3 regions of the Hyphomicrobium sp. GJ21 genome follow, and region 2 is predicted to be linked to each of the others. Evidence: riboswitches for the same ligand, from Rfam matches in the RefSeq annotation. Region 2 holds a riboswitch; each other region holds the start of a gene.
The links. Region 2 has a riboswitch for cobalamin ahead of HYPGJ_RS09890 (TonB-dependent receptor). Riboswitches for the same ligand answer to the same signal wherever they lie in the genome.
Positions count from the first base shown of each region.

Region 1: it holds a riboswitch for cobalamin, as region 2 does, so the genes downstream of both, cobW (cobalamin biosynthesis protein CobW) here and HYPGJ_RS09890 (TonB-dependent receptor) in region 2, are expected to answer to the same signal.
Region 3: it holds a riboswitch for cobalamin, as region 2 does, so the genes downstream of both, HYPGJ_RS11095 (CbtB-domain containing protein) here and HYPGJ_RS09890 (TonB-dependent receptor) in region 2, are expected to answer to the same signal.

Region 1 covers NZ_CDHO01000003.1:1,540,012-1,550,449, reverse strand. The annotation lists gene cobG (precorrin-3B synthase) at 1-380, opposite strand, end outside; gene cobN (cobaltochelatase subunit CobN) at 377-3,640, opposite strand; gene cobW (cobalamin biosynthesis protein CobW) at 3,640-4,677, opposite strand; cobalamin riboswitch at 4,834-5,017, opposite strand; gene cobU (bifunctional adenosylcobinamide kinase/adenosylcobinamide-phosphate guanylyltransferase) at 5,077-5,601, shown strand; gene cobO (cob(I)yrinic acid a,c-diamide adenosyltransferase) at 5,604-6,224, shown strand; gene HYPGJ_RS15730 (cobyric acid synthase) at 6,394-7,866, shown strand; gene cbiB (adenosylcobinamide-phosphate synthase CbiB) at 7,850-8,824, opposite strand; gene cobA (uroporphyrinogen-III C-methyltransferase) at 8,870-10,357, opposite strand.
Region 2 covers NZ_CDHO01000003.1:326,390-336,827, forward strand. The annotation lists gene dinB (DNA polymerase IV) at 1-331, shown strand, start outside; gene HYPGJ_RS09870 (adenosylcobinamide amidohydrolase) at 394-1,077, shown strand; gene HYPGJ_RS09875 (hypothetical protein) at 1,112-1,669, opposite strand; gene HYPGJ_RS18415 (TonB family protein) at 1,745-2,653, opposite strand; gene HYPGJ_RS09885 (hypothetical protein) at 2,670-3,299, opposite strand; gene HYPGJ_RS09890 (TonB-dependent receptor) at 3,379-5,280, opposite strand; cobalamin riboswitch at 5,523-5,742, opposite strand; gene HYPGJ_RS09895 (carboxymuconolactone decarboxylase family protein) at 6,055-6,402, shown strand; gene HYPGJ_RS18770 (LysR family transcriptional regulator) at 6,443-6,787, opposite strand; gene HYPGJ_RS09905 (selenium-binding protein SBP56-related protein) at 7,026-8,312, shown strand; gene HYPGJ_RS09910 (SCO family protein) at 8,385-9,005, shown strand; gene HYPGJ_RS09915 (cytochrome c peroxidase) at 9,024-10,166, shown strand; gene HYPGJ_RS09920 (MBL fold metallo-hydrolase) at 10,283-10,438, opposite strand, start outside.
Region 3 covers NZ_CDHO01000003.1:577,052-587,489, reverse strand. The annotation lists gene dxs (1-deoxy-D-xylulose-5-phosphate synthase) at 1-1,127, shown strand, start outside; gene HYPGJ_RS11130 (lysylphosphatidylglycerol synthase domain-containing protein) at 1,124-2,158, opposite strand; gene hpnI (bacteriohopanetetrol glucosamine biosynthesis glycosyltransferase HpnI) at 2,151-3,356, opposite strand; gene hpnK (hopanoid biosynthesis-associated protein HpnK) at 3,456-4,319, opposite strand; gene HYPGJ_RS11115 (hypothetical protein) at 4,401-4,661, opposite strand; gene HYPGJ_RS11110 (hypothetical protein) at 4,827-5,198, opposite strand; gene HYPGJ_RS11105 (DUF1289 domain-containing protein) at 5,314-6,192, opposite strand; gene HYPGJ_RS11100 (CbtA family protein) at 6,266-7,006, opposite strand; gene HYPGJ_RS11095 (CbtB-domain containing protein) at 7,026-7,235, opposite strand; cobalamin riboswitch at 7,272-7,407, opposite strand; gene HYPGJ_RS11090 (histidine phosphatase family protein) at 7,433-7,993, shown strand; gene HYPGJ_RS11085 (glycosyltransferase) at 8,009-9,979, opposite strand; gene HYPGJ_RS11080 (HlyD family efflux transporter periplasmic adaptor subunit) at 9,994-10,438, opposite strand, start outside.

The DNA of each region.
Region 1 (10,438 bases), 1.2 Mb from region 2:
GTCAGCAGAACCTTTTCGAGCGCGGCGGCCAGAGGCTGGACGTCGGCGCGTGCCGGATCCATGCCGCTCAGCGGATCGACGATGATATTGCGGATCGCTTCGGCGCCTTCATCGGCATCGATCAGACCGGTTTCGCTCAGCGCCACCAGCGCTTGCGAATGGCTTGCGGTGGTGAGGCCGCGCAATTGCAGATTGCCGCGATTTGTCAAATCGATTTCGCCGGAGCCGAACTGAGCGGCGACTTTCGCGATCGTCAGCAAATCCGCGAGGCGCAGCGTTCCGACGCGCGGCCTGACCCGCAATATCAGACCGTCGCCCGACTGCATCGGCCGCAACGCACCCGGACACCAGCCTTTGCGCAATGACGACCGCGATGTCATTCTGCGGCCTCCTGCGAGGACGGATTACGCACGCCGATGTCGTTGCGGCGCGGATGCCAGAGGCCGCGCGCGATGGCGTCGTCGAAGCGGCGGCGCATCGCATCGATCGCAGCGGGGTTCTCGCGCGCGATGAATGCGGCGACGGCAGGATCGCCGAGATAAGCCTGATACAGCCGTTCGAATGCGCCATCATCGACAGCCTTCGCCGTTGCCGCAAAGGCGAACGCGGCATCGACACTCTGCGCCATTTCGGCGGCGCCGCGAAAGCCGTGCCGCATCTGGCCATCGATCCAGCGCGAATTCGCGGCGCGCCCGTGCACGACGCGGGCGCATTCCTCGGCGAGCGTGCGAACATGCGGCGCGTCGGGCGTGCCGGTGTCGCTGTGATAGAGGGAGACTTTGTCGTTTCCGACGGAGGCAGCAGCGGCCGCGAAGCCGCCCTCATGCGCCGCGAAATCGCCGCCTGTCAGCAAATCGATCTCGCGATGATCCTGGATGTGCACGAAGGCGTCGGCGCTTTTTACGCGCGATTCAAAATCGCCTTTCGCAGCTTCGGAGGTGCCGTCGGCGTTGTAGGTATGCGCGGAGCTTTCGATGTAGGACGCGCCGAGGTCGGATTGGGTGTTCCACGTCCCGCGATCGATCAACTGCATGACGCCGGCGCCGAAACTGCCGTCTGCGGGTCCGAAAATCCGATCCAGGCGCGGCGCGATCTTCGCACATTCGATGAGAGGGTTGTCGCCTGCGTCTTCTTTAAGTTGGGCGACGAGCGCGACGGCCGAGTCGAACAGCGCGAGCTGCGCGCCGAACATGTCGCGGAACAGCCCTGATATCCTGAGCGTGACGTCGACGCGCGGCCGCCCGAGTTCCGCAATCGATTCTGTTTCGACGCCGGTGACGCGATAGGAACGCTCGTCCCACGCAGGACGCACACCGAGCAATGCCAGCGCCGTCGCAAGTTCTTCGCCGCCCGTGCGCAGCGTGGCGCTGCCCCAGAGGTCGAGCACAATCGCGCGCGGCCACTCGCCGTGGTCGGAGACATAGCGTTCGAGGATCGCCTTGGCAGCGCGCTTGCCGTTCGCCCACGCGGTCGGTGTCGGCACGGCACGCGGATCGACGCTGAAGAGATTGCGCCCGGTCGGCAGAACGTCGGATCGACCGCGACTTGGTGCGCCTGCGGGCCCTGGCTCGATGAACTTGCCGTCGAGCGCGCGGACGATGGCATCGAGCTCGATATCGTCGAGCACGTGCAGACCGTCGCGAATGCTCAGCTCCTTCACGTCGCAAAGAAACGCGTCGATGCGCATCAGCGCGTCGGCCGTTGGCATGCCCGAGGTCAAGCCGCAATGCTCGGCAATTCCGGCGCGCACGGCGGCATCGACGATCTGCTCCGACAAGGCTTTCCTGCGGCGCGGATCGAGGCCGTCTGCTGACGAGAACTCATCAACGAGACGTTCGACGTCGCTCAAGGGGCCGGAAATTCCGGCCTCCGTCATCGGCGGCGGCTTATGTCCGAGCGTGATCGCAGCGATGCGCCGCTTGGCTTGCGCGGCCTCGCCCGGATCGTTGACGATGAATGGGTAGACGAGCGGCAGAGATCCGAGGATCGCACGCGGCGCACAGGCCTCGCTTGCGGCGATGGCTTTGCCGGGTAGCCACTCGAGCGTGCCGTGCGCGCCGAGATGCATCAACGCATCGATCTTCGCGACGTGACGCAACCAAAGATAAAACGCGACGTAGCTGTGGCGCGGCGGCGTTGACGGATCGTGATACTCCGCCTTGCGGTCCTGCGGCTGTCCGCGTTCGGGCTGCAATCCGACGATCACGTTACCGAACAGAGCGGCGCGAAATGCGAATGCGCCGTTCACGCAGGATGCGTCCGTCTGGGGCGCACCCCATGCCGACGTGACCAAATCGCGAAAGCCTTGCGGCAAGTTTTGAAATGCGGTCTTGTAGTCTTCGAGCGGCCAGCGGATTTGATTTGTCTCGGCGAGGCTTTCGACCACGTCCCGTGCCGATCGTGGCGCGTCGGTTATGCCATAGCCATCGTTCAGCAAGCGCGAGAGGATGCGCTGCGTGCTTTCAAAGCCGTCAAGTCCGACGGCGTGCGCAATCTGGTCCGGCCGTCCGGGATAGGTCGACAGAAGCAAGCCGACGCGGCGCGCGCTCCGGGGCATTGCACGGAGATGCACCCATGCGGCTGCGAGGTCCGTGACGTGCGCGATGCCATGATCATAGGGCGCATGCTTCAGAAGCGAGACGCCCGTGTCGTTGACAGTCTCGTCGGGCTCCTTGAACGAGACGACCCCGGCGAACAGCCGACCATCGAGTTCGGGCAGCACGACATGCATCGCCAGATCAGATGCGCTGGCGCCACGTTGCGAGCGGTCCCACAGCGTCCGCGACGCATTCGTCAGTGCAACCTGCAAGATCGGACAGTCGGCGGCGTCGAGCGGTGACGTGTGATCGCCGTCGCGCGCGGCAAAGGCCGTGGCGTTGATGATGACGTCGGGTGTGATGTTCATCAGTTCGTTTCGGAGCCAGTCGGCGGCATCCGGCGCCTTGAGGCTCGGAACGAACATCGCCGTCACCGCGAGCCCGCGTTGCTCCAAGGCATCGGCAATCGCATCGATGGGCGCAACGTCGCCTGCCAGCAGATGCGATCGATAGAAGACGATAACGGCGGAGCCGCGTGCGAACCTTTGCGGGCTTTCGCGATAGACGCCGTAAGCGGGTATCGCGCGAACGCGCGGCAAAGCCTCGGTGCTGCCACCGGCACGCGCCAATACGGAGGTGAGCGCCGCACGCGTATTCTCGATGCCGCCTTCGTCGAGCAGAGCTTCGAGATTGGCCAAGTCATCGGCGGGAAGTGTCGAGAGCGCCGCGAGACGCAAGTCCGGCCGTCCGTCGCCGGGAACGATCGCCAACGCGATGCCAAGCTCGCGGCAGCGCTTGCTCAGTTGCTCGCCGCCGTAGCGCCAATAGTCGAGGCCGCCGAGCAACCGCACGAGAACGGCCTTCGAACCATTCACCGTCGCGTCGATGAAAAGATCGACGGACATCGGATGGCGAAGCGCGCTTAAGTTGACGACGCGCAAGCTTGGCCGCTGTGCTTCGGGCACGTCGCGGAATGCGGCGGCGGCCATCGCCAAATCCGAATCCGAAAATGAGAGAACCAGAATGTCCGCGGGCGAGAGCCCGAGGTCCTGCACGGCGGCAGCCTCGTCAAGCTCTCGTGCCTCGCGGACAACGATGTGCATCAGCTCTCGCCTGTCAGCGTGCGAACGATGGCGTCGCGGTCGAGACCCTTTTGTCCGATGACGACGAGGCGGCCGACGCGCGCTTCATCGGGATGCCAGGCGCGCTCGTAACGCGTATCGACGCGCTCGCCGACGCCTTGCAGCAGCAGCCGCATCGGTTTGCCGCCGATCGCCGCGTAGCCTTTGACGCGCAGAACGTCGTGGGCGTTGGCGACGGCCTTGGCGCGCGATGCGAGATCGTCCGGTGTTGCGACTTCCGGCACGTCGACGATGAAGGTTTCGAAGTCGTCGTGATCGTGCTCGGCTTCATTGTCGTGATGCGAGGGACGCGCCGCGAGGTCGTCCTCGGCGGCAGCCGACAATCCGAGGAGGACGCCCGCAGGCACCTGCCCTTCGCGCGCGGCGACGATTTTGATGGCGCGCGGAATGCTGCGCTTGATTTCGTCCGACAGCGTTTTGACGTCGTCGTCCGACAACAAGTCGGCCTTGTTCAGCACAACGAGATCCGCGCAGAGCAGCTGATCCTCGTACACTTCTTCCAACGGGTTTTCGTGGTCGACTGAAGGGTCGGCTGCTCGCTGCGCCGCGACCTTCTCCGGATCGTCGACGAAGCGGCCTGCCTTGACGGCCGGTCCATCGACGACCGTCACCACGCCATCGACGGTTACGCGATTGCGGATATCGGGCCACTCGAATGCCTTGACCAGCGGCTTCGGTAGCGCGAGGCCCGACGTTTCGATGATGATGTGCTCGGGCGCGGGCTGGCGCGACAGCAGCGCTTCGAGCGTCGGAATGAAGTCGTCGGCGACGGTGCAGCAGATGCAGCCGTTGGTCAGCTCGACGATGTTTTCTTCCGGACAGTTCTTGATGCCGCACGAACGCAGGATCGTGCCATCAACGCCGACGTCGCCGAACTCGTTGACGATCAGCGCGAGGCGGCGGCCTTCGGCAGTTTCAATGGCGTGACGGACAAGCGTGGTTTTGCCTGCGCCGAGAAAACCCGTAACGATGGTGACTGGAACTTTACGTGCGGACATTCAGTGCTCCCGATGCAAACTTTCAAACTGAGAACGGCGGCGCATGCGCGAGGCCGCGCGGCGACTTCAGATTTCGCCGCCTAGGGGAGCGCACCGAATGGCGCGCGACATGCTGTGTGCTGCATCTTAACCTTTCCGCGCCCCGCCGGCGCCGGTTCGAGTTGGGTATCCGACGGCAGGTTTCCTGGCTCGCGGGTCGCGGCATCTGGCAACCTTCCCGGGATGTCCCAGTGGTACTTTTGCCATGTGCTCGCCGCTTACAGTTGCGGGGGCAGCTGCGGAGTTCAACCGCATTCCCTTCGAAACCCTCTTGCGAGGGACCATCCGCCCAATCGATAAGTGACCCCCCGTGCTTCGTCAATCGCCCAACGCGCCCTACACATCGATCGAAAGGCCATTATGTCCGATGCCATCCTGCCGCCTTTAACCCTTGTGCTCGGAGGCGCGCGGTCCGGCAAAAGCTCGTATGCGGAAGGGCTGATCTCGGCGTTGCCGCGGCCGTGGGCGTATGTGGCAACGGCGGAAGCGTTCGACGAGGAAATGCGTCAGCGCATTGCGCATCATCAGGCGCGGCGCGGACCGGATTGGGTTCAATACGAGACCCCGCTAGACATCGCTGCGACGCTTGCGGGAGAGGCCGCCGATCAGCCGTGCCTCGTCGATTGCCTGACGCTTTGGCTCTCGAACCTCATGCACGCCGAGCGGGATATCGCGCGCGAAACAAGCACGCTCGTCGAGGCGCTTTCGAAACGGTCCGCACCCTGTATCATGGTCTCGAACGAGGTCGGGCTCGGCATCGTGCCGGACAATGCTCTGGCGCGACGGTTTCGCGATGAAGCCGGATGGCTCAATCAGCGCATCGCAGCGGTTGCGGATTGCGTCGTCTTCGTTGCCGCCGGGCTACCGATGACTTTGAAAGGTTGATGATGAGCACTCCAGAAACATCCACGGACGATGCGGAACGTCACAAGTCGAAAATGGCGAAGCGCAAGGCCGTGCAAGACGCCGAGGTCGCGAGCAAGACGATCGAGAAGGGCGTACTGCTCGTGCACACTGGCCCCGGCAAGGGAAAGTCGACGGCGGCGTTCGGGCTCGCGCTTCGCGCGCTTGGCCACGGCTGGCGGATCGGCGTCGTGCAGTTCATCAAGGGCGCGTGGCAGACCGGCGAACGCGATGCGCTGATGCGTTTCGGCGATCAGGTTTCCTGGCACACGATGGGCGAGGGCTTCACCTGGGAGACGCAGGACCGTGAGCGCGACATTGCTGCCGCGACGCGTGCGTTTGCAAAGGCTCGTGAGTTGATGGCCGATCCGACGATCCGTCTGTTGATCCTCGACGAATTGAACATCGCGCTCCGCTACGATTACCTGCCGATCGACGAGGTTATCGCGGCGTTGCGTGACCGGCGCAGCGATCTGCATGTCGTCGTCACGGGACGGAATGTAAAGCCGGAGCTTATCGCGCTTGCCGATGGCGTCACCGACATGGGAGCCGTCAAGCATCACTTCGCGGCGGGCATCAAGGCGCAGGAAGGCATCGAGTTTTAGTGGGTCGATATCTTGCGCGTATCGATGGGTCTCTATTCGAATACGACCGCTGGCCGGCCGCGTGGTGCTTCACCCCACCCCTAACCCCTCCCCGTTAAAAGGAGGGGAATTAGTGGAGAAAACCCAAGGTGCGAGTGCCTGTGACGCTCTCTAGATGTTGAGAAAAGACATGGCCGCGCGGGCGTTGATGTTTTCGGGGACGGGGTCGGATGTCGGCAAGTCGCTGATCGTGGCCGGGCTCTGTCGCCTGTTCGCTAATCGCGGCGTGCGCGTCGTACCGTTCAAGCCGCAGAACATGTCGAACAACGCGGCGGTAACAGCAGACGGCGGCGAGATCGGCCGCGCACAGGCACTGCAGGCGCGCGCCGCACGCGTCGCGGCTTCCGTACATATGAATCCCGTGCTGCTGAAACCGCAGAGCGAGATCGGCGCACAGATCATCGTGCAGGGACGCATGGCCGGATCGGCGGCTGCGCGCGATTTCCAAGCGAAGAAGCGCGATCTGTTGCCGGCCGTGCTGGAAAGTTTCGCGCATCTCAAGGCGGACGCCGATCTCGTGCTTATCGAAGGCGCGGGCAGCGCGTCGGAAATCAATCTGCGCGCCAACGATATTGCCAACATCGGGTTCGCGCGAGCGGCGGACGTTCCAGTCGTGTTGATCGGCGATATCGACCGGGGCGGTGTCATCGCAAGCCTCGTCGGCACGAAGCATGTGCTCGACGTTGACGACGCGGCGATGATCCGCGGCTTTATCGTGAACAAAATGCGCGGCGACGCTTCGCTGTTCGCGGATGGCATGACGGCGATTGCGCGACTGACGAATTGGGCCCCGCTTGGCCTCGTTCCCTATTTCGACGAAGCGCGTAAGCTTCCGGCCGAGGACGCGCTTGGGCTGCGCGATCTGTTGAAGTCGGGTTCGCCCGCGCGCAACGGAAAGCTGACGATTGCCGTGCCGATGCTGCCGCGTATCTCGAACTTCGACGATCTCGATCCGCTCAGGAACGAGCCAGATGTCAGCGTTGAGATGATCGAACGCGGTCGCGCCATTCCGGCGAATGCCGATCTCATTCTGCTGCCAGGCTCGAAATCGACGATCGACGATCTGGCAGCGCTACGTGCGGAAGGCTGGGACATCGATATCAAAGCGCACGTTCGGCGCGGCGGACGCGTGCTCGGGCTATGCGGCGGCTATCAGATGCTCGGCACGTCGATTTCCGATCCGCACGGCATTGAAGGCCCGGCGCGTCGCGTCGAGGGGATTGGACTGCTCGATGTCGAGACAACGCTTGGGCCGGAGAAACGACTGGCGAACGTCGAAGGTACGCTCCGCGCGAGTGGCGCTCCGTTCTCGGGCTACGAGATGCACGTCGGAGAGACGACCGGCGCTGATCTCGAGCGGCCGTTCCTGACGTTTTCGGACGGGCGAAACGACGGCGCAGTCTCGCAAGACGGACGCGTGGCTGGTTGCTACGTCCACGGACTGTTTTCATCCGATGCCGCGCGGGCGGCGTTTCTTTCGGAGCTTGGCGTGCGTGCGACGGGCGAAAGCTACGAGGCGACCGTCGATCGGGTTCTCGATCGCCTTGCGGATCATCTCGCGAAGCACATCGATATCGATCAGCTTCTCAAGCTTGCAAAATAAGCACGATCGCTGAAAGACCTGCGATCATCAGCCCCCACGCGACGACCGCAAGGCGCAATGCGCGATCGATGTCGTCCGCCGTCGCCTCGCGCCGTCCGTCGCCCATATAGGCATCATCGACGTGCGTCGCGCCGTAGGTCTTCGGGCCGTTGAGCTTGAGGCCAAGTGCGCCCGCCATCGCGCTTTCCGGCCAACCTGCATTCGGCGAGCGATGGCGATGCGCGTCGCGACGCATGGCACGGAACGCGTTGTCCATCGAGCCATTCGGGATGAACCGCGCCGCCAGCGCGAACAGAAAACCAGTCAAGCGCGACGCAGGCAGGTTGACGAGATCATCGAGGCGGGCCGCCGCCCAGCCGAACGCATCGTGGCGCGGCGTGCGATGGCCGATCATGCTATCTGCCGTGTTGATGGCCTTGTAGGCGGCAAGGCCGGGCAATCCGAGCAGCGCGAACCAGACCACGGGCGCGGTGATGCCGTCTGAAGCGTTCTCGGCAAGACTTTCGATCGCAGCGCGCGCGACGCCGTGCTCGTCCAGCGTTTCGGGATTGCGTCCGACGATACGGCCGACCATCGTGCGCCCGGCGTCGAGCCCTTCGTTGCGCAGAGCCTGCGCGACATCGCGAACGTGGTCGTAGAGGCTGCGGCTCGCGAGCATCGTCGAGGCGATCAGCACGAGTGCGATATTTCCGAGCCACGTCGAAGCCAACGTGATTTGGACGATCCACGCGAGACCGGCAGGGATCGCAACGAGGACGATCAGCGCAAGCACACCGGATGCCTTGCGCGCGGCTCGGCTTTCATCGTCGCGGTTGAGATCACGATCGAGCTTTGAAATCAGCGCACCGATCCAGGTGACCGGATGTCCGATGAGCTTATAAAGTCGCTGCGGATAGCCGAACAGCGCTTCGACGCCGAGCGCGGCGACGAGAATAATCAATGTCGTCGCGAGCGACATGATCGCTATCGAGCCTGCGAAAGGAAAGAGCGAGATCTCATTGCATCAGCTGGCAATCGGCAGGCCGCCGATAGCCGATGCAAGCGTGCTCGCCTCTTTCGCGTCTGCCGTCGTCGCATGGCGCAGAGCTTCACCGATCATGACCAAGACGGGGCCATCCGGATGCGCGGCGTCAAGCTCAGCCGCGATCTTTCCAACGGAGGAGAGCAAGACTTGCTCATCGGGGCGCGTTGCGTTCGCGACGGCAATGGCGGGCATGTTGGGATCGAGACCGTGCGAGATCGCAGCCTCGGTCAATTCGCTGAGGGTGCGCTTCGGCATATAGACGACCGTCGTTGCTGCAACGTCCGCAACAGATGCCCAGTCGATGTCGGCGGGCAGATGGCCCCGCCGGTCATGCGCGGTGATGAACTGCAAGCGGCGCGCATAATCGCGATGTGTCAGCGCGACCTTCAGACCGGCGGCAGCGCCCTGCGCCGAAGTCACGCCCGCGACGACGGAAATGGGAACGCCGGCTTCCTGGCACGCGGAAATTTCCTCCCCTGCCCGGCCGAAGATCAGAGGATCGCCGGATTTCAGCCGCACGACGCTCAAGCCCTCGCGCGCCAAGCGGATGATTTCGGCGTTGATGTCGGGCTGCTTGCAGGACTTGCGATAGCCGCGCTTGCCGACGTCGATCAGCTGCGCGCCGGGGCGCACGCACGCCAGGATGGGCTTCGCGACGAGATCATCGAAGAGAACAGCGTCGGCCGATTGCAATGCGCGCAAGGCTTTGACCGTCAGCAGGTCAGGATCGCCCGGGCCTGCGCCGACGAGGGTGACGGTTCCCATCTTCGCCCGCTGACCGGACTCGCTCGCGCCGACAGTGCTCGGCGACGACCCCAGCTCCGAATATCGCGTTTCAAACGGCGTGCGCGGTTGCCATCCGAGGCGCTCAAGCTCCGGATCGAGGTGCTCTTCTTCGGGCCAGCCGAGAAGCAGGTAGCCGATGAATTTCCAATTCGCCGGAGCGCCGAGCATCGCCGAGATTGTCGCGGGATCGACGATCGACACCCAACCCATGCCGAGCCCAGCCTCGCGCGCCGCGAGCCAGAGTGTCGTGACCATGCACGCGCACGAGCTTTCGAGCGTTTCAGGCATCGTCTGGCGGCCGAGGCCATGACCTTGCGCGGCATCATGATCGCAGAAGACCGCGAGATGAACCGGAGCCGCGTCGAACCCTGCGAGCTTCAATTTGCTGTAGAGATTGGCCCGCTCATCGCTGTACGCCTCAGCCGATTTGCGACGCTGCGATTCAAAGTTTTCGACGACCGCGGCGCGCACGGCGCTGTCTTTGACATTGACGATGCGCCACGGCTGGCTGTTGCCGACGGAGGGCGACAGATCCGCGAGACGCAGCAGCCGATCGATCAGCGCATCAGGCACCGGGTCCGCCTTGAACCGGCGAACGTCGCGCCTCCACCGTATCAATTGCGTCAGCGAGATCGGAGCGGCCTGGCCGTCAAATGAATTTTCAGAATCGCGAGATGCCATTGGCAACATTTACCCGGTTTCGAACCGCGCTACAGAGTCGAAAACGCTCCTATAGCATCTTTGACAGGTAGTCAGAGAGGC
Region 2 (10,438 bases):
GACCTTTTCCGAAGATCGCGTGATACCGGCCGAAATCGAAGCTGGCGTTCTCGAAATGGCCGACGACGTCTGGGCATGGTGCGAAAAGAACCAGAGCTTCGGCGCGACCGCCACCGTGAAAATAAAGTACGCCGATTTCCGCATCGTCACACGCAGCCGCACGGCATCGCGGCCGATCTCATCGCGCGAACTACTGCACGAAACCAGTCTCGCATTGGTTCGATCAATCTATCCGGTCACGATCGGTATCAGGCTCGTCGGCGTGTCCGTTTCAAACTTCTCATCCAACGACGACGCCCAACTCGATTTGCAACTTTCGCAATCGGACTAGATTTTTCGGTTGCGCGAAGGCAGGCACTAGCCTTCGCATTTGCCGCCCGGTATCAAATCCAAATGACCCTGCCTTTTTCCATGACGCTTGAGCCAAGGCTCCTGCTCGCATCCTTTTCAACGCCGCAGAACATGCTGAGCTGGTCCATCAACAGGCCGGGATTTCAGACCGCGTCGAAGGTTGCCTGGATCGAAGTGCGAAACGCCGAACTGCCGCCAGGCGTAGACCCCGAGCAACTCGTTGCGGACAGGCTTTCAGACCGGGGCATTCCCGATGCAGTTGCGCTTATAACGTCTCGCACCGTTGCTCAGCATGATTGCGTGCGCAAAACCGTCGAGGAAACCACCGCGAGTTGTCTCGCGACCGTAGGGCTGTCCAATGGCGAGCGCGTCGGCCACCGGCAATCCGAAAAGCCGCTGATGGGAACCATCAACACGCTGCTGCACGTCGATCAACCACTCTCGCCCGGCGCATTTATTGAACTGATCTCGATCGTCGCGATGGCTCGCACAACCGCCATTCTCGATAGCGGCGTACAACGAAACGGCATCGCGATAACCGGAACTGGAACCGATTGCATCGTCGTCGCCGCGCCGCGTGCCGAACCGGAGGCCTGCTACGCCGGAATGCATACCGCCATCGGCGAAGCCGCCGGCGCAGCCGTATATGAAGCAATCCGAAGCGGCACGGAAATCTGGCGGAAGAATTTTGAAGCCTTGCTGCAAAACTCGGCCGCCGCGGAATAACAATCATCCCGCGGCGTTTCGAATTTTCGCGGCCTTACGCGCGCACAGCGACGGCTTTCTCGCGGCCAGTCTTCAACAGTCCGGCAACGGCATAAAGCGCGAGAATGGCCGCAAACGCGACGGCGTTGATGACCAGGATGCGCGATACGATGTCGAACGAGAAGGCATCGGAACCACCGAGCCCAAAGCTCGCCAGATACAGCGTGCCCTCATATGCGATAAACGCACTGGCAAAGCCGGCGACAGTCGCAACGACATTGCTCCAGCCGAAATTGCCGACGACGCGCGCTGCGAAGAGTGCTGCAACAGCACCCAGGCCGATCGCGCCGCCCCAGGCAAACGAATTTGCCGTCTGCGGATAATCGAGAAGGCCATAGCCGACGATCTGGTTTGCGCCCCACGCGAGCAGAACGAGCGTCAACCCGGTCGCACGATCCATCTTGCGTGCCGCCAGCGCGCCAACGGCTGCGAATGGAGCGGCGCAGGCATAGACGTAGCTGCCGCCGACACTCAACGCAGCAATGAGCGCGACCCACAATATCGGAGTGACGAATTTCATCGCTGTTTCATCGTCCCGTACAGATTCAGTCATCGCAGTCTCCTTTTTTCTTCGCTCTCAACGGCGAGAGCGATCCTTCTGAAAGCCATCACAAACGCAGCCTGCCGTTCATTTGAAATAGAACGGCATGGAAAAACTCAAATTGGCGGTAGCCGGCGGCGGCGGAAACGGACCGGCGCCTCGCACCGCCGCCAGCACGCTGCTGTCCAAACTCGAATTGCCGGAAGAGCGCGCGATACGCGCTGAGTTCAGCGCCCCCGCACGCGAAACGCTGAACGCGACAACGACAGTTCCACGCCCGCCATTGCCTCCAGGTCTTCGTCCCGCGACGCGCGCGCGGACAAGCGCCGCATAGTTGAGCGCCGAACCCGAGCTTGCGGAAACGCGTCCGGCGCTCGCCTGCGCTCCGCTCTTGGCTCTGACACTCGCTGCGCCTCTTTGTTTGCGCTGACTCGAGCGGTCGTGGTTCGGCCGAGCTTCCGAAGGCGTTCTAGGTTTGCGTGACGCCGATTGCTCTCGGACGTTCCGTTCAGGTGCGCCTGCTTCGGCCGTTACGTCTGTTGCTCCCGTTTCGTCGCCGGCGCCGCGCTCGCTTTCGAGCGCACCACGCACGAGATCGAGACCTTCCGGCTGCACAGCGCTGTTGCTGATCTCAGTTGCAGCCGGAACGGTATGCGGTTCGTCCGCCTCGAACTCCTGCGCCTGCGAAGCTTGCGCGGCGGCACTCTCCTTGATTTCACCGACCGTCTCGTCCACCGACGACGCCGATACCGCGGCTGCCGATTGCGCAGCGCTGACGGCTTCCAGCACATCACTTTGAAGCGACGCCACACTGATCGCTTCGGTCGGCTGCTCGATCGCGCCTGGCTTTTGCTTCGTCAGATAAAGAAATGTCGCCAGGACCGAGCCGTGAAATAGCAGTGACAACAGAATACCGCCGCCGAGCGTGATCACGCGCATGACCCCGCCCGATGCTCCGGAACTCGGACGTTCAGCGCCTCGAATTGCGCGCGTCATCGTTGCATCGGCAGCGTCAATGACTGACGCCCGCCCTAAAGCCTGCGCCTGCACTGTCGATGTCCTCGGGCTCTCGTCCAAGCCACGTCTTTGCGATGGCGCGCCAAGTCTCAAGCCGCGCCCATTGCGGTTCGTCGGAAAGACTGTCGTCTTCGTTGATGAAGGGGTTCGGAAAAAAGATCGAGAGCATCGGCTCATTCTTGCCGTTCGCCATCTCGAAGCCCCACGTCACCGGCTTTCCGTCGCGACCGTAGCCGCGAAAGATGCGCGCCATCGAGGGGCGCCGATGCGCACGAAGTTCAGCGCTGACCGGAAACCGTTCCGAGCCCTTGTTCTCTCCGATGCAGAGGTGAAAGTGGCCGCCGTGCCCGAACATGATCGTCAGATAGCCGTCGCGCAGCGAAATTCGCGTTGGAGCACTGATGCAGCGAAGCTCGTACGCCGCGCCTTGCACGAGTGGACCAAAGCACAGCCCTTGCCAATAATTCTCAAACACATCGCTCAGGAAGGATTCGAGATAGGCTTCCTCGAGCGGCAACTCCCAATATTCCCTGCTGAGCGTTCCGTCGTCTTTCCGATCGACTGACGTCGGCTCGGGTCCAACGAGAGAGAGCGGACGGCTCTTGTCATGGATCTGTGCTGACATTTCCAACGCTCCCTACTGCCAAACATTCGTATTCAAAGAAGGAAGGCTCATGCGGGTTAAGCATGAGCCTTCCTGCGCTTCAGTCGCTGGGCAATGCCATGGTCAGGCCGCCATAAACCGAAGCGCCGGGAGTTCCGTAATCCAGGACCGTTTGATAGTTCTCGTTGAGAAGGTTCTCGCCGCGCACATACGCCTTCCATCCAGGAGCAAATTCGTAGGAAGCCTTGGCGCCGATGAGCACGTAGTCGTTGAGCGCGACGATGCCCCGCGCATCAAAGGAATCGTCGACAACATCGGCGACGTACTGTGCCGTGACGTTCAACGCGACCTTATCCATCGGAACGACGTTGACACCTGCAGCAAACGAATGCCGCGGAATACGAACCAAGCGCTTGTCTTTCGCATCCGTCGCGTCTGTGTAGGTATAGCCGCCGGTCAGAGACAGCCAGCTGGTGAGCACGGCCGTCCCCGAAACCTCGACGCCGTTGCGATGCACGACGCCGGGAATGTTGTAATAACCGGTAGGCCTCCAGTTGATCAGATTGTCCGTATCGAGTTCGAAATACGTGACGTCGAACTTATAACGGCCCTTGTCGAAGCCCTGCTCGACGCCTGCGTCCCAACCGAAACTCGTCTCGGGCTGAAGAGCCGTGCTCCCGTAGTAAGGATCGTAAAGCTCGTAGAGGCTCGGAGCACGAAAGCCGGTGCCGACGCTGCTATGAAGTTTTGTCTCGGTTCCCGGAATGAGATACGCGCCGGTTATGCGATAGGTATCAAAGGTTCCAAAGGTGCTGTGATCGTCGATACGGCCACCGCCGGTCAGAAACAGCCCCTGAATGGGCTCCATCATCAACTGCGCGTAATACCCATTGAGATCCATCGTCTCTCGATGCGGATTGCTGTTGGTTGAAGCTCCAGTTCGCTCCCAGTCGGCGCCCGCAAGCAACGAGAGCGAGTCGTTGAACTTGAAAACGCCCTTGTATTCGCCCTTGATGCGATCACCGTCATACCATCCACCGCGCGTCTTATCGTTGAATGTCTCGCGCTTGACGTTCATGCCCTGGATGGCGAGCGTGTTCTGAAACGCGCCGTTGAGCAATGAAAATTCAGTGCCGACGCGACCAGCCTGCTGCGTCGTCGTCCCGTTATCGAGCGTGTCGCCGAACGTATAGGTTGGCGGCGGATAACCGTCATAACTGTATTTCGCATCAAGCGCGCGGGCGGCGAAAAACACTTTCCACGACGGCGTCAGAAAATACTCGCCGCGGCCGGAGAACGTTAGATTGCGATAGCCATCGTCTTCGCGTCCGTAGGCGTAGGCCGAAAAGCCATCCGTTCCGACGCCCTGAATCGTCGCCGAAATATTGCTGCCGTTCGCCGCCGCGTAACCAGCCGTGTAGGCCCCGTTGACGGTGCTGTACTGGCCGCCTTCGATATTGCCCTGCTGAAAGAAACCGGGCTTCTGCGCGGCCTTTGTTTCAATGGTAATCACGCCGCCGACGGCGTCGCCACCGTAGAGCGTGCTTTGCGAACCCTTCAAAACCTCGATGCGTGAAACGTCGCCGACGAGAAGATGCTCGAACGAGACAGCCGTCTGCGGCGCCGACGGATCGGATATATCCATGCCATCGACAAGCACTTTGACGTATCTCGAAGAAGCCCCGCGAATGTAGATGCCTGACGTCGTTCCTGGCGGACCGTTCTGAGTGAAATTTACCCCCGGAAGCGTGGCGAGGTAGTCCTTCACGTACGTCTGGCCGCGGCTCTCAATGTCCTTCTGGGTGATGATTTCCACGCTCGAGCCGACTTTGGACGCATCCATCGGCGTTTGGTTTGCCGAATAGATCGTCACGCCTTCCAGCTCGGTCACCTGCGCGGACGCCGATACGGCATAGCTGGCGACGCCGGCGATCGCACTCGCGGAAAAAAGAACCGACTTGAGCGCATGGCTCGCGGTTTTTCCCGACGCATTCAACGACATGTATGTTCCCCCGTCTCAAATAAGTGACGGGAGCTTCAGCAGAAGTGGCGCATTTCACAGCACAACACCAAGCGTGCGCAAATTCGCAGGACGCGAAGCGCAGTTATCCTTGACGCATCAAGGCGTGCTCAATGTTTTTGCTAGTTCGTGATCATGTCTCTTGCCAGCCCTGACGCTGCTCCCGATCGGTTGCACATCAGCCGCCACTCCGGCATTCCGTTCCTGCAGGCGTCCCGCACTGAGGATGGGCGACTTGTGTCGGCAGGTCTCCTGGCTCACGGCTCGAACGTCTGTCTCCTGCCTTCCCAATTTTCCGATGCGGAATATCAGTGGCGTAATGCGGAAACGACTTGCCGTTTACAGTTGCGGGCGCAGCCACGGCATCGACTTACGTCTCACCGTGTTCCCTCTTAGCTCGTACCGGCTTGCACCGATCAGAGCACCGTCACAGCACGCATTCCATACAGCGTTCACGCAGCAGTCAACGAAATTATTCTTAGACAACGCCAACCGCGACAACGTCGACAAATCGGCAACACCGCGATTGGTGGCAAAGCCTTCAATTCGCGGCCGGCGCAAACCTATGGATGATTAAGCATGGCCGCCGACGAACGCACCAAAATTGCAGACGGATTGAAATTCACCCTACCATGTAGTAGGTAGGCGCACGGTTTTGCTCGCCGGAACCGGCACAAATACTCTTCTGAGCTACGTCCAGAATGCCCACCAACGCGCAGATACCCTCATCGCAGGGTCTTTCATAAGGAGTTGAGCATGTCCCTCATGGATTGGTCGAACTATCGCGGCGCTCTGATGGGCCGCATCGGAGAACTCGGAAAGCTCTCGCCCGATTCCGTCGGAGGATACATGATGGCCAGCGGCGCGGGCGCGAAGACCAATCACTTGGACGAGAAAACACGGCAATTGATTTCGCTCGCCGTTGCTGTAACGACGCGATGCGACGGTTGCATCTCGGTGCATTCGCAGAAAGCCGTCGAGAGCGGCGCAACCACGGAAGAGGTCGCCGAAGCACTTGGCGTCGCAATCGCTATGAACGCAGGTGCTGCCCTCGTGTATTCGGCCCGCGCGCTGGACGCAGTCGACGCGGCTTCAAAGAAATAAAGCGCCGGAAGCCTGAAGATTTGGCGGGAAGTCCGCCAAATCATCGGACCCTGAGCTTGCCAAACTCGGAACCCGTACTCTGACGCGGAAAGGTTCGCCTTTCACGCACTTTCAGTTGCCCACGCGGTACTGGTGGTACGGCGAGATCACGCATTCGTTCGACCGCATTGATGGCGTCGATAATGGATGGAAAAATGATCTTGCCGTAATCGGTCAGTGCTACGCTGCGCGTCGTACGTTCAAATATGCGTTGACCGAGACTGGCTTCGAGACGCGCAATCCCGCTCGAAAGTGCGGGCTGAGAGACTTTGCATCGCTGCGCGGCGGCAAGAAACGATCCTTCCTCAGCAAGCGCCTGAACATATCGCAGCTGCCGAAAATTCATGAAATCAACCTGAGCTGATCATTTTTCTATCCCCGGAAAAGCGCGGGATTGAGCTCAGTAAAATATCGAAGCGACGCTCGAAAACCAGAACATTCTTCGCTTGGATCTGATCTATAGGAAAATGGAATAATTTGTATTGGGAAACAAAATTTAACTTCCTCCCGCCGTCCCAGTAGCTTCGGTCACGTATGTCAAAATGAAAACCGGCTGCAACCGCAGCCGCGGAGGAGGAAACGAAGTGAGGAAGCTACTTAAATCGAGCGTTTGCGCATTGGCCCTGTTCGTCGTCGGGCCGACGCTGACGATCGCGGACGAAACCTGCAACTCGCCATACACGTCGGCGCTGATTAAGGGCCAAGAAGACTTTCTCCACGTTTGGACACTTGGAGAAGTCGGTATCGGCGACGAATCCGACAAGCTCGTGACGATCGACGTGCAGCCGAATTCCCCGACCTTCGGAAAGGTCGTCAACTCCTTGTCGGTCGGCGGACGCGGCGAGGCGCATCACACTGGCTTTACTGACGATCGCCGCTTCCTTTGGGCCGGCCGTCTGGACGACAACAAGATTTTCATCTTCGATCTCATCGATCCGTCGAAGCCGAAAATCGTAAAGACGATCACCGACTTTGCTGAAAAGACCGGCTTCGTCGGCCCGCACACGTTCTATGCAACGGCCGGCCGCATGATGATCCAGGCGCTTTCGAATCCGAATTCGCACGACGGCCAGACCGGCATCGCCGTTTACAACAACGCCGGCGAACTGATCTCCACGCACAAGATGCCGCTCGAGAACGGCGGCGACGGCTATGGGTATGACATCGGCATCAACCCGGCCCAGAACGTCATGCTGACGTCGAGCTTCACGGGCTGGACGAACTACATGATGGACATGGGTCAGCTGATCAAAGATCCCGAGGCCATGAAGCGCTTCGGCACGTCGATGGTCATGTGGGACTACAAGTCGATGAAGCCCATCAAGACCATGAACGTCCCGGGCGCACCGCTCGAGATCCGCTGGTCGCTGAAGCCGGAAGACAACTGGGCAATCACCGCGACCGCGCTGACCTCGAAGCTCTGGGTTGTCAAGAAAGACGACAAGGGTGAGTGGCAGGCGAAGGACGTCGGCAACATCGGCGATCCGTCGAAGGTGCCGCTGCCGGTTGACATCTCCATCACCGCTGATGGCAAGGGCCTTTGGGTCAACACCTTCATGGACGGAACGACGCGATACTTCGATTTGACGAATCTCGACGCTCCGAAAGAAATCTACTCGAAGAAAATGGGAAGCCAGGTCAACATGGTCTCCCAGAGCTTCGACGGCAAGCGCGTGTACTTCACGACCTCGCTCCTCGCCAACTGGGACAAAAAGGGCGCCGACAACGAGCAGTGGCTCAAGGCGTACGACTGGAACGGCAAGGAACTTGTTGAGAAGTTCTCGGTCGACTTCCATGCTGAGAAGCTCGGTCGGGCTCATCACATGAAGTTCTCGGCTAAGCCGACCAAAGCTGCAGCACTCGGAGATTAAGAGTTGCTATTGTCAAATCGGCCCCGCGCGCAGCGTTCGCGCTGCGCGCAGGATGGCTATGGAATAGTCCTGTTGCTCGCCATCATTTTTGCGATGGCGGCCAACCAGCAAGCCATAGCGGGTCCTGTGTACCCGGAGGTCGGAACTTACAAACTACAGCGAATCCAGCCGGCTCCGTCCGGCTGGGTTCTCGAGAATAGCCCGTGGCTCCCGCGTCGCCTTTCGAGTTACACGAAAGGCAAGATCACGCTGTTCTCTTTCTTCTATTCGACCTGCCGCGACCCAGACGGATGCCCCAAGGCGTGGGAAGCGTTTCAGAAAGTTCACGCCTCGATTCAGGCAAACAAAAAATTCCATTCCAAAGTCCGCTTGGTTTTTTTGAGCCTGGATCCCAAAGTGGATACTCCGGAGATGATGTCTATGTTTCAGACGTCGATGAGCACTCCGGAAGCGCCGTGGTCGTTTCTGACGACCTGGTCCGAGTCATTTTTGGCGCCTATACTGAATGACCTCTACGTGCCGGCCGCACGCGAATTTGACGATGCCGGCAAGCGAACGGACGTCATCAATCATCTCATCAAAGTGTTCCTCATAGATAAGGAGGGTTGGGTGCGAGAGATTTACACGACACGGTTTCTAGACTCGGATGTGATCATCTCGGACATCGGTACGCTTCTTCTCGAAGAAGAATGACAACGTCACAGGAATGAAATGAAAATAAAGCGACACTTGCCTCTCGCCGTTCCCATATGCATCTCGCTGACGTGCGCTTTGCTGGTGGGTTATTTTTCGTCCAGACCCGCATCAAGCGAAGTCGACTTTCCCGTTCCGCTCGGTCTTCCGCCTCTAGAAGCTCATCAACGGCCTGTTAAAAATCAGGTTGAGCTCGGCCGGAAACTCTTCTTCGACCGGCGCCTTGCATTCAACAACACGAACTCCTGCGCGATGTGCCACATCGAGAGCCAGGGCTTGACCTCCAATCAATCGGCGACCGCGATCGGGATGGAGGGGCGCAGTCTCAATCGTAACGCGCCCGCGCTCTACAATGTCGCTTACGAAAAAACTCTATTCCACGATGGGCGCGAGACTGACCTCGCACAGCAGGCATGGGCGCCGCTGCTATCTCCGCTCGAGATGGCTAATCCCTCGATCGGCAATGTTGTCGACCGCATCAGAGGATTCGACGACTATAAAGGGCTGTTCGAGGCTGCATTCGGCGAGCACGGCGTCTCCATGGAGACAATCGGCACGGCGCTCGCCTCATATCAGCGAACCTTGCTCGCGGGCAACTCGCGCTTCGATCAATGGCGTTATGGAAATAAAGCAGACGCTTTGACCGATAGCGAAAAGCACGGCTTCGAGATTTTTACCGGCAAAGGTAATTGCTCGACCTGCCATACGGTCGGCGAAAAATCCGCGCTCTTCACCGATGGCAACTTCTACGTCACCGGCATCGGTTACCGAACGGCGATCGGAGCCGGCGCGCGCGTGTCGAAAGTTCAACTCGCGCCGGGCGAGTTCGTTGAAGTGAAGCATGAGGACATGACGTCCTACTCAGCTCCCGTTCTCAACGACATCGGCCGGTTTGCCATAACGCTCGATGCCAAGGATCGCTGGGCTTACAAGACGCCAGGATTGCGCAACGTGGAACTGACGTTTCCGTATATGCACGACGGCTCACTTTCGACCCTCGAGGACGTCGTGGAATTCTACGACAAGGGTGGCTTCGAGCACGACGCAGAACGCGTTTTGCATCCTCTCGGACTAACGCAGAAGGAAAAGTCCGACCTGGTTGCGTTCCTGAAATCGCTCACGACGGCCGAAGATAAGGCGAAGCACTCCCCTTATCGCTGACAACGGGGATCTAGCTATTTAGTCGGGGCGGACGGCACCTGCTTTGATGTGCCCTTCGCCCCGACAAGAAAGACTTCAGCACTACGACGCGCTGAAGCGCGGATCACGCGAGCCAACTAAAGCTCGTTGATCGGAACCTTGAGATGCCGCTTACCGCCTTGATCAGGCTCCGGCAGGTTGCCGCCGCGCATATTGACCTGGATCGACGGAATAATCAGTTTCGGCAGGCCGAGCGTCGCATCGCGCGTCGTGCGCATTTTGACGAACTCGTC
Region 3 (10,438 bases), 250 kb from region 2:
TGCGCGATGCCAAGCAGGGTCCGATCCTCGTCCATGTCATGACGAAGAAGGGCAAGGGATACGCGCCCGCGGAAGCTTCACCCGACAAGTATCATGGTGTTGCGAAATTCAACGTCGTCACGGGCGTGCAGTCGAAGCCGCAAGCGGCGGCGCCGTCGTATACGCGCGTGTTTGCGGACAGCCTGATTGCCGAAGCTAAAAAAGATCCGAAGATCGTTGCGATCACGGCGGCGATGCCGGATGGCACGGGGCTCGATGTTTTCGGCCGCGAGTTTCCGGATCGCACGTTCGACGTCGGCATCGCCGAGCAGCATGCCGTGACATTCGCGGCTGGCCTCGCGACGGAAGGCATGAAGCCGTTCGCTGCGATCTATTCGACGTTCCTGCAGCGCGGTTACGATCAGGTCGTGCATGACGTCGCAATCCAGAGCCTGCCGGTTCGGTTCGCGATCGATCGCGCTGGGTTCGTCGGGGCTGACGGCGCGACCCACGCGGGGTCGTTCGATCTTGCCTATCTCGGGTGCCTGCCGAACTTCGTCATCATGGCAGCGGCAGACGAGGCCGAGCTCAAGCACATGGTCGCGACCGCGGCTTCGATCGACGATCGTCCGTCGGCGTTCCGGTATCCGCGCGGGGAAGGCACCGGCGTTCAGATGCCGGAAGTTGGCGAGGTTCTGCCGATCGGCAAGGGCCGCATTCTGCGCGAGGGTTCGACGGTTGCGTTGCTGTCGCTCGGCACGCGGCTCGGCGAGGCGCTGAAAGCTGCCGATCAGCTTGCGGCGCTCGGTCTTTCGACGACGGTGGCGGATGCGCGCTTCATGAAGCCGCTCGATACCGATCTCATCCGGCAGCTGGCACAGAATCACGAGGTTCTCGTCACCATCGAGGAAGGTTCGATCGGCGGCTTCGGCAGCCATGTGCTGCAGTATCTGTCCGACAACGGTCTGCTGGATCACGGCCTCAAGGTGCGCTCGAAGGTGATGCCCGATTGTTTCGTCGATCAGGATAAACCGGAAGTCATGTGCCAGAAGGCGGGGCTGTCGGCGTCCGGCATCGTCGAGACGGTTCGCAGCGCGTTGCAGCTCGACAAAGCAGCGAGCGCGCAGGAACACCGTATCCGCGGTTAGCGGCCTTCCACGTTGCGCGGCGATCTGAGCAGACGCCGCGCTTCGATCGCCTGCCAGACGAGAAGAACCGGCACGCCCGTCAACAGTTCGCGCGCCCGTTTCAGCAGCGACAAGCCGAGCGCGACTTCGGGCGTCAGGCCGAACAGCGCGCCGACCGCGATATAGCCGCCTTCCTGCACGCCTGCGGCCCAGGGCACGATGAATGCGATCGTGCGGAGCGCGAAGACGAGGCTTTCGATCACCAGGATTTCGCCGAAGCCGAGCGGGTGGCCCATGAACGTCAGAGCCACCCAGGCTTCCGCCGCGCCGACGATCCAGGCCACGAAATGCAGGATCGTCGAAACGATCGGGCGGCTCGGCTGCCTGTAGATGTCTTCCATGGCAGCGTGGATGTTCTGCGATTGATCGTCGGCGCTCCAAGGAGCCGTCAGGCCGAGCTTGTCGGGAAGCGACTGCAGGAACTGGAACAGGCCGCTGCGCTGGGCGGCGACGAAGCCTGCCATCGCGACAGCCGATATCGCGAGGCCGGCCAGAGCCCACCATGCGAGAGGTTCGCCTGGGCGGATCCAGGCGAGAAATCCGAGACCGAGCAACGTAAAAAACAGCTGGCTGACGATTTCCATCGTGACGTCGATGACGGTCGTCGCAATTGCGGCGCCCGACTTCATGCCCGAGACGGTCAGCTCACGCGCGGCGATGGCTTCGCCTGCGCCGGGGATGATTGCGAGGATGTTGGCGACGCTGTCGCGCAGAAGGCGTGCCCAATGAAACACGGCGACGGCATTCCCCGGCGGCGTGACCGCGAGAACCTGCCAGGCGAAGGCGCAGAGCGTGACAGAGGCGAGATAGAGCCCGGCCATCGCGGCGAGCCCCTGCCATCCGGCCGCGAGAAAAGCATCTCCGACTTCGGCAGTTCCGAAATAAACGACGAGGATGATCGCCAGCGCGATGCCGGCAAGAGCGCAGAGCGCGACGCCCGTTTTCACGCGGCCCGACCGTGCGGCGCGCTTTTGACCGGTCTCATCAGACATCGTGCGATGCTTTCGAGATGGAGGGGCCGGTTACGGCCGGGGCGTGTGCCGCAGTTTCGGCGGCCATCAGCTTGCGATAAGCGCGGATGCTGAAGGTTTCCTTGCCCCATTTGATGTTGTTTCCGAACATGCCTGCGACCCAGGCGAAAAAGCAGACGCATTCGCGCAGAGGCACGAGCCACGGCTCGGGTGGCGTGGCGATGCGGAGGTTCCGGCGCACGAGGTAATGCAGAATAATCCTGAGCGTGACATGCGCACCGATGATCGAAAGGCCGATGATGCTTGGTTGCGGCAGTAACAAGATCAGCAGCAGCGCGAGCGGCCACGTGACGACGGCCATGAACTGATCGAACGGACGGCAGGCGCGTTCCGAGCGGTGCCAGCGCACTTCGTGCTGAAACATGGATGCGAAATTCGGTTCCGCGACGACGGTATCGCAGGCATAGGGTGAGAGCACGACGCGCCAGCCGCGGCGCGCGACGAAGCGGCCCATCGAGAAATCCTCGGCGAGGCATCCGGCGAGCATGTCAAATCCGCCGATCGCGTCGAGCGCTTCGCGGCGCACGGCGCTCATGGCTCCGAAGACGAAGTCGATGCCGCGCAGATCAACGTCGACCGTGACGGAGGGCACGAACCAATCGTTCAGGTAAAGCGCACCGAAGCGCGAGGGCGTATTGTCGGCGGGCCAGCCCTTGTAGATCGAGGCGACGGCACCGACGGTTTTGTCGTCGAACGGCGCGGCCATCGCGGCGATGCAATCAGGATCGACGCGCACGTCGCTGTCTGCGAGGACGAAAAGGTCATACTTCGCCGTTCGTGCGATGTTGGCGAGGTTCGCCGCCTTGCGGTTCGGTCCGGCAAGCGTTTCATCGACGACGAGGCGGAGATCGAGGCCGGGGTTTTCTGCGATCAGCCGATTGACGACCTCGATCGCGGGATCGTCGGCCGTGTGCGCGCCGAAGATAACCTCGAACTTCGGATAATCCTGCAGACAGAACGAGCGCAGGCTTTCATAGAGTTGCGGGTTAGTGCCGTAGACCGGCTTCAAAACGGAAACCCCGGGGCGTGGTTCGGCGCCAAAAACCGCGCGCTCGCGGAAGCGCGATACGGCGCGCACCGCTAGGATCAGGTAGGCCAATCCGGCGACGCCGAGGGCAACGCCCGCGAACTGCCAGATAGAAAAGACGATGAACGGCATAACGGCTTCAGTCCGAGTTTTACGCCGCGACGCGCCGTCCGGCGGCAAGGGGCATAGCACGGCAGGCATGGCGTTTCGAGCGCTTCGGGCCGCCGCAGATCAAGCGCGGCGAACGGCCTCGCGGAACGGGACGAGCGTGATGCCGAGCGCGTTGGCCTTGCCTTTGACGTTGAGGCTCGTCAGGGCCGCGAATTCCTCCATCGGGCGGTAGTCGTCGGGCAGGTTGTCGACGCCCGGCCAACGGCGCGTGGCGGGATGAAAGTAGAACTCCGTCGTTCCGTTCGGGAGTTTGTCGAGAAACTGGAGAACGCGCGTTTCGGTCATCGCGCCGCTGTCGTTCAGACCGAAGACGCGATCGTTGACGCCGAGGCCTGCAGCGCGCACGCGTCGCCGCAGAAGCCGCGATTGCGCGTAGAAGAACACCCATCCGGACAAGCGGTCGCGAAAACGATCCGACGTTGCCGTGTAGGACGGAAACAGAGGCTCGACCGGAATGCGTACGGGCGGGTTGCCGAAATCCTTGGCGAGCCTGGCGATGATTTTCGAGATCGCCGGATGCATGTGGAAATGCTGGTGGCCGTTGATGTGGTCCATCGTGAGGCCGGTCTTGCGGAAGGCATCGAACTGCGCCGTGATCTCGGCTTCGGCTTGGCGGCGAAGATCTTTCGAGAAGAACAGCGCGGTTCCGAATTTGACAGGGTCTGTCGAAAAGCGTCCGTCCTGTCCGACGAGGCCCGGCACTTCGGTCGGCGGAAGAACGGGGCAGCTGTCGACGAGCGTGAGATGAATTCCGACGCCGAGATGCGGCAGCTTGCGCGCGCGTTCAACGGCGTCGTCGCGGGCCGGTGCTCCCATCATCAGACTGGCCGCTGTCAGGATGCCATGCTGATGCGCCAGATCGACGGCTTCATTGACCGGCAGCGAGAGGCCGAAGTCGTCGGCCGTCACAATGAGTTTCTTCAAAGCCGCTCCTCGAAAACGAGACGCTCGTGGATTCGAGACGCGTTTTACGACTGCGGACGCCGCTCTGCCAACTCGGGCTTTTCAGCGCTTGGCAGGCTTTTTCGCCTTGGGCGGCGGATCGATGACGTTACGGCACGCCTCGCTCAGCCGATCGCGCTTGCGGTTGAGACAGGCGACAATCCGGTCTTCGTTCGGAATTTCAAAGAAGCAGAGGCTCAGGACGTCGCCTGTGCACGCGGCCTGTTCGTCGGCGGTGCCGCTGTGGGCGTGGCCGAGACTCGCGGTTGCGGCGAATGCCACGGTCGCGAATCCAGCCGCGAGAACCCAACTTGTCGCTTTCATCAGAGGTCCCACAATTGCCGCGAGAAGCGTGAATGCCTCATCGCATTTGTAAGATGCTCAATTGACCGGCGCGTGGCGGTGAAACTGTGGCGGTTTTCTGCAAAACGACGATGAAAACCGGTGCGATCGGCGCCGTGCGTTTCGCATGGCGCGCGTTAACCACGCTTAAGGCGTCGTTCCGGGCGGCGGCGGATTGGACGTCGCCTGCGGTTCGGCTGCCGCGCCTTCACGAACTTCGCAAAGCGTCGGTGTATCGAGCGACGTCTTGTTCATGAACGCCCAGTTGGCGAACGCGAGGTAACAGACGGCGACGGACTGCTTGTTCTGCAGCGTCACGATCACGGTATCTGTTCTAACCGACTCGGTGGCGCGCTTGGCGACCTCGAGCGGGACGACCGTGACCGTTTTAATTTCGTAGTCTTTGGCGATCAGAGCCGAAAAGGACGACTGCATCGGCGGCGCGTCCTGCGCGCTGACGGCAAATGAGCCCAAACAGAAAGCGGCAACGAGCAGAGTTCCGAGCCTGGCGCTGCGCATGCGATCCTCTCTTTGTTCTCAATGTGATCCCGTGACTTGCGTACTACGCCGGCGCGGCCGTCTCAACACTGAACGCGCGTAAGCTGCGGCGGGCTGGGGACAAAGGGTGAGAAACTCAGTTTCCTGCCGCGGGCGTGGGATAGAAAATCGCGACGGGCATCGCAAAGGCAGGCAACGCCAGACTTGCGGGAATTTCTTCGCCCGTTTTGAGAAATTCCGGGAGCAAATGAGTATGCGCGCCGGAAGCGGACTTCTGATCCGGTCTCGGAATGGGCGTGTAAACTTCGATACGTACCGCCGCCGATTCGACGACGCGGTGCGGGCTTGCGGCGATGACGTCCGGTCCGATATCGGCCATGAGATCGGACCAGGGCCGGCCGATCTGGCTTGCGAGGCGTTCGGCGAGCGCGCTGTCGCCGGTACGTACGCAGAAGCGCGCATTCTTGCGGCCGATGCCGAAGTCGAACAGGCGGTCGCTCCGATGCGCGGTGCTTATCGCGTCGGTATCGGCTCCGAGATCCTGAATGGTCGTGTGTTCCGTCATGTTTGCGCGCGCGCGCGGCATGGCGAGCACGATCGGTCCGCCGTCGGTAAAGGCAAAGGCGCGAAGCCGTTCGTTGATGCGCAGACGAAATGTGGAATCGTCGGCGCGCGCGATCATCGATCCGTCGCCTGTGTCGATGCCGATACGGCGATCCGGTGTGCACGGAAACTCGGCGACGGCGCCAGGGACGCCGGTGACCCATGTGCCCTGCCGCTCGGAAATCTGTTCGCAGGTCCAGATTGCGATTTCAGCGGGCGTCCAGGGCAGGAGGTGCACGCGGATCGCAAGATTGGCGAGGCGCTCCGGCAGCTGACGCCAGACGTCATCGCGCCGGTCGTCGTCCATTGCCATCCAGTCGGCGATTTCGCCGCCTGTACGCGCGCAACCAATACAAAAGCCGGTAGCGGGATCGAGTTTACAGATGCCTACGCAAGGCGAGTGCCGTGCCAAATCGACTGCCCTAATATGATGATAGCCGTAAATGTTTCGGGCCGCCTTGCGAGCGGCCCGATCATATCGCTCGTCAGTATGCCGTTCGCGTCTGGCTTCGTTCGACCATAGCGCCGAGAGCAAGCCCAATCGTCGCCCAGAGGATGCCCTGGATCGCGAACGAGGCAGTGCGGAATTTCCAGAGGAGATCGGCCGGGAAGTCGTTCGGGACTTCGTTGAGGGTCGGAAGCGCGTAGCCGGCAATCGTGACCAGCACGATGTACGTCAGCACGCCCGCGATCGTCGCGTTCCACGAGCCCAGGCTTGAAGAGAGCGCGCGTCCGAGAGTTACGGCAACGGCCAGGGCTGCCGCGGAAAACACCATCATCGTGAAGTAGAGCTGCGTGCGATAGGCGATGGTGTCCTCGGCGCCCACGGCTGGCGGGTTCGCCGGGTACTTGAGATAGGGCACAACGTAGAGCGCTAGAAATCCGACCGCAGCGATGACGATGGCCGTCGTTCGCGGCGGGAACTTCAGCAGCCTGCCGCTCGCGAACGCGAAGGCGAGTGCGACAAGTCCGCCCAAAGCGGTGCCGAACATCGCGATGCCCGTGAGCAGTCCCAACCCTGCCTGAACTTCGCGGCTGACGAGTTCAGGTTCTTCCGCCGCTGCAGCAGCGCCGTTGGCACTGGCCTGATGTTCAGCGGCGGCGTGCGATTCTTCGAATGCAATCGCGCGATCGACCTGCGGCTCGCCCACGATCTTCGCGAAACCGAATGCCAGAAGCGCAGCAAAAAGGCCCGCGAGCATGCCGCGGAGCAACAATTGTCCCATGATTTTATCTCGCGTCTGATCAGTGGCAGGGGAAGCCGAGAAGGTGGCGACCGTCGTGAACGAATTCGTGCACGTACATGCCATTGAAGATCGCCATCGCGCCTTCCTCGACGCCGATGAAATACATCGCGAGAAGGAACAGCAGTCCGCCGAAGATTGCCCAGGGCAGAATCTCACGGACCGGAATGGGTGTTGCAACGGTGTCTTGGATGACGGAAGAATATGCCATTAAGGGGCCTCCTTGGGATTGCGCGTCCCGATCAAGCGTTGGCCCATCACAAGAGGGTCTGACTTTCGGCTGGAGCTTTGCGGCATCCTCCGATCACAGTGGCGCGACCGTTCCGGAATTTCACCGGTTTCCTACCCATGACGTGCGAAGGTCCACCATAGGTTGATCCGAGCCTTTGTCAATGTAAAGCAACGCCCATGATCCAGCGGCTGACGCTCATTTCCCATGCTCCGACGGCTGCGACGCGTGCGGCGGCCTTCCCCTTGGATGAGGGCATCGACGAGAAGGCGCGGCGCGATACATCCGCGCTTTCCGGCGATTTGCCGCAGTTCTTAAACGCCTGGACCAGCCCGGCGCGGCGAGCGGTCGAAACGGCGGCGGCGCTCAATGTCGATGCTAAGATCGAGCCTCTCATTCGGGACATGGACCTTGGTCGATGGTCGGGGCGGACGTTCGCCGACGTCGAAGCGTCGGAGCCGGAGGCGATGGTCGGCTGGCTCACGGATACGGCAGCGAGCCCGCACGGCGGCGAGTCGGTCGAGGCGCTTCTGGCGCGCGTCGCGAACTGGTTGAGGGCGGCGCCGGAGAGCCAGGGACGGAGCGTCGCCGTTACACATCCCGCTGTCATCCGCGCGGCCGTCGTCGTCGCGCTCGAAGCGAACCCGGTATCGTTCTGGCGGGTCGACATCGCGCCGCTCGGCGTTGTTGAGCTTGGCTCGAACGGCAAGCGTTGGACGCTGAAGTCGCTGAACGGTTGATGACGCGAATTCTCGCTAGCGGAACACGCGGGCAGCGACAGCGCGTGCGAGGAGATGCGGCTTGATGTTGCCGCTCGTCACGCCGCGGGGCGAGGAAAAGATGTAGCGCAGCACGCTCATCTTGGCTTTGTCGGTTGTCTCGAACTGCAGGCCGAAACCTGTTTGCGTCGTTCGCCGGATGTGGGCTTCGAGCGAGATGTCGGCGAAGCTGATCTTCACCGGTGTTCCGACTGGAACCGGTAGATCGCCAATCAGATGCATGCCGCTGACGGAAAGATCGGACGCGAAATAATCGCGCTGCTCGCCGTTGAAGGCAAGCTTCACGGGAACGCGCACGTCGAAGCGGTCTCCCGTACGGCGCTGTTGCTGCTCGGTGCAGACGTAGCAACACAACGTCAGAAGGACGAGATTGTACCAGCTCCAGAAAAACGCGATCGCGCTCGACTCGGCGAGCGGCCGGCTTTGATCGAAGATGAAGGCATTGGCGATGCCGAATGCGGTCAGGAACAGCAGCGCTCCGAAGATGCGCAGAAGCGGCCACTGGATGAATTGCTTGCTGCGGTCGCCGCCTTTTGCCGTCACTTTGAATTTCTGACCGTTGGGGCGCAGCAATCCGGACCAGACGGATTTCAGAACTTCGGAAGCGCAGAGCATCTGATAGAGATCGGTCATCAGAGGCAGCACGCGCCCTTCCGTCAGCCAGACATAGATGGCGGATTGGACGACGATGAAGGGCGCCAGATACCAGATCGCGTCGATGACGTTGGCGTGCACGGCCTGGATATCGAGAATGAGATATAGCGCCGGCACGATGATGCCGAGCACGCGGAAGAGATGCGTCGCCGACCAATGAAGGAAGGTCTCGCAGAGCATGATGCGATCGACGAACGGCAGGCCGTTGCCCCATTTCAGCGGGCCGCTATGGCCCCGGCAGATCTGCACGAAGCCGAGGGACCAGCGCGCGCGCTGGGTGGTGTATTCGGCGAGCCCTTCGGGCGCGAGGCCGAGAGACAGGATCTCGTTCAGATAAACGGTGCGGAAGCCTTTTTCCCTCAGCCGCAGAGAGACGAGATAGTCCTCGGTCACGGAGTCGGTCGGAAAGCCGCCGATGCTCTGCAAGGCGTCGAAGCGAATGACGGACGACGTTCCGCAGCAGAAGGCGGCGTTCCAGGCATCCTTAGAGGCCATGACGATGTCGAAGAAGAAGCGCTGCTCGTCCGGCCAGACTTTCGTTACCGCGAGATTGCTTTGGATCGGATCGGGGTTGAAAAAGTGCTGCGGCGTCTGCACCACGCCGACATCGGGGCCGAGTGCCAGCGAAACGGCGCGCGTCAGGAAATCCGGCAACGGAATAAAGTCGGCATCGAGAATGGAGATGAAATCCGGTTTCTCGTCGAGCGCCGCAAGGTTCTTCAAAGCGGCGTTGATGTTGCCGGCTTTCGCATGCGCATTGTCGGGACGTGTCAGATAGCCAATGCCGCGACGCTCACATAATTCCTTGAGCCAGCTGCGGCGGCCGTCATCGCAAACCCAGATGCGGAAGTTCGGATAGTTGATGTTGAGCGCGCCGATGATCGTTCGATCGAGAATATCTTCGCCTTCGTTATAGGTGCAGATCAGCACGTCGATCTTCGGCACATCCGGCTTGGCGAGAAGACGCTTTACATTCGCATCGGCTTCGGCGGTTCGATTGCGCGTGCGGGTCAGGAAGATTTGAGAGGCTGTGGCGCCGAGCATCGCGATCGCTTCGACGGCGGTGAACGTCAAGCCGGTCAGAAAATCGATCGGGTTTTCAGGCGAGGGAATGGTCTCGAAAATGCGCCACAGCATGTAGCGCCAGCCGAGGAACAGGCAGACGGTGATCGCGATCACACGCACCGTCGTGTTGTTGCGATTGACCCACGGGAGAATTGCGAGCGCAATCAGCAGCAATACGATCGCAGGTGCGAGCGCATCCCAATAGCCCATGCCGGCCGCATACGTCATGACGCCGTCTCCGGTCAGTCAGTTGAAGCCAGGGCACCAGGGGACGACGTGTCGAACTTGACGAGGCCGGAGCGGCCGATCTGACATTCGGCGCCTTCGGTCAGGCCGGGGAAATTCAAGGTGACGTGATAGGGCTCGCGCGCCAGCATGCTCTGCTGGATGGCGCTGTTCGAGGACACCGCTGCCAAACCGTTGAGGCCGACGATGCGACCGTGCAATTCCTTGCCGCCGCCGCGCGGCTGGAAGGTTGCGTTCTGACCGATGCGGAGTTTCTGGTAGGTCGTCTCACTGACGCTCGCGGTGACCATGGCGCTGCCGCAATCGAGCAGGCGCATGAGGTCCTGTCCGGCGTTGACGTGCTCGCCCGGCGCGGTGAGAATTTCCCAGACGCGGCCGTTGACGGTCGAACGGATCGAGGCAGTAGACAGCTCTTCGTTTCGCCGCGTTTCCGCGTCGATG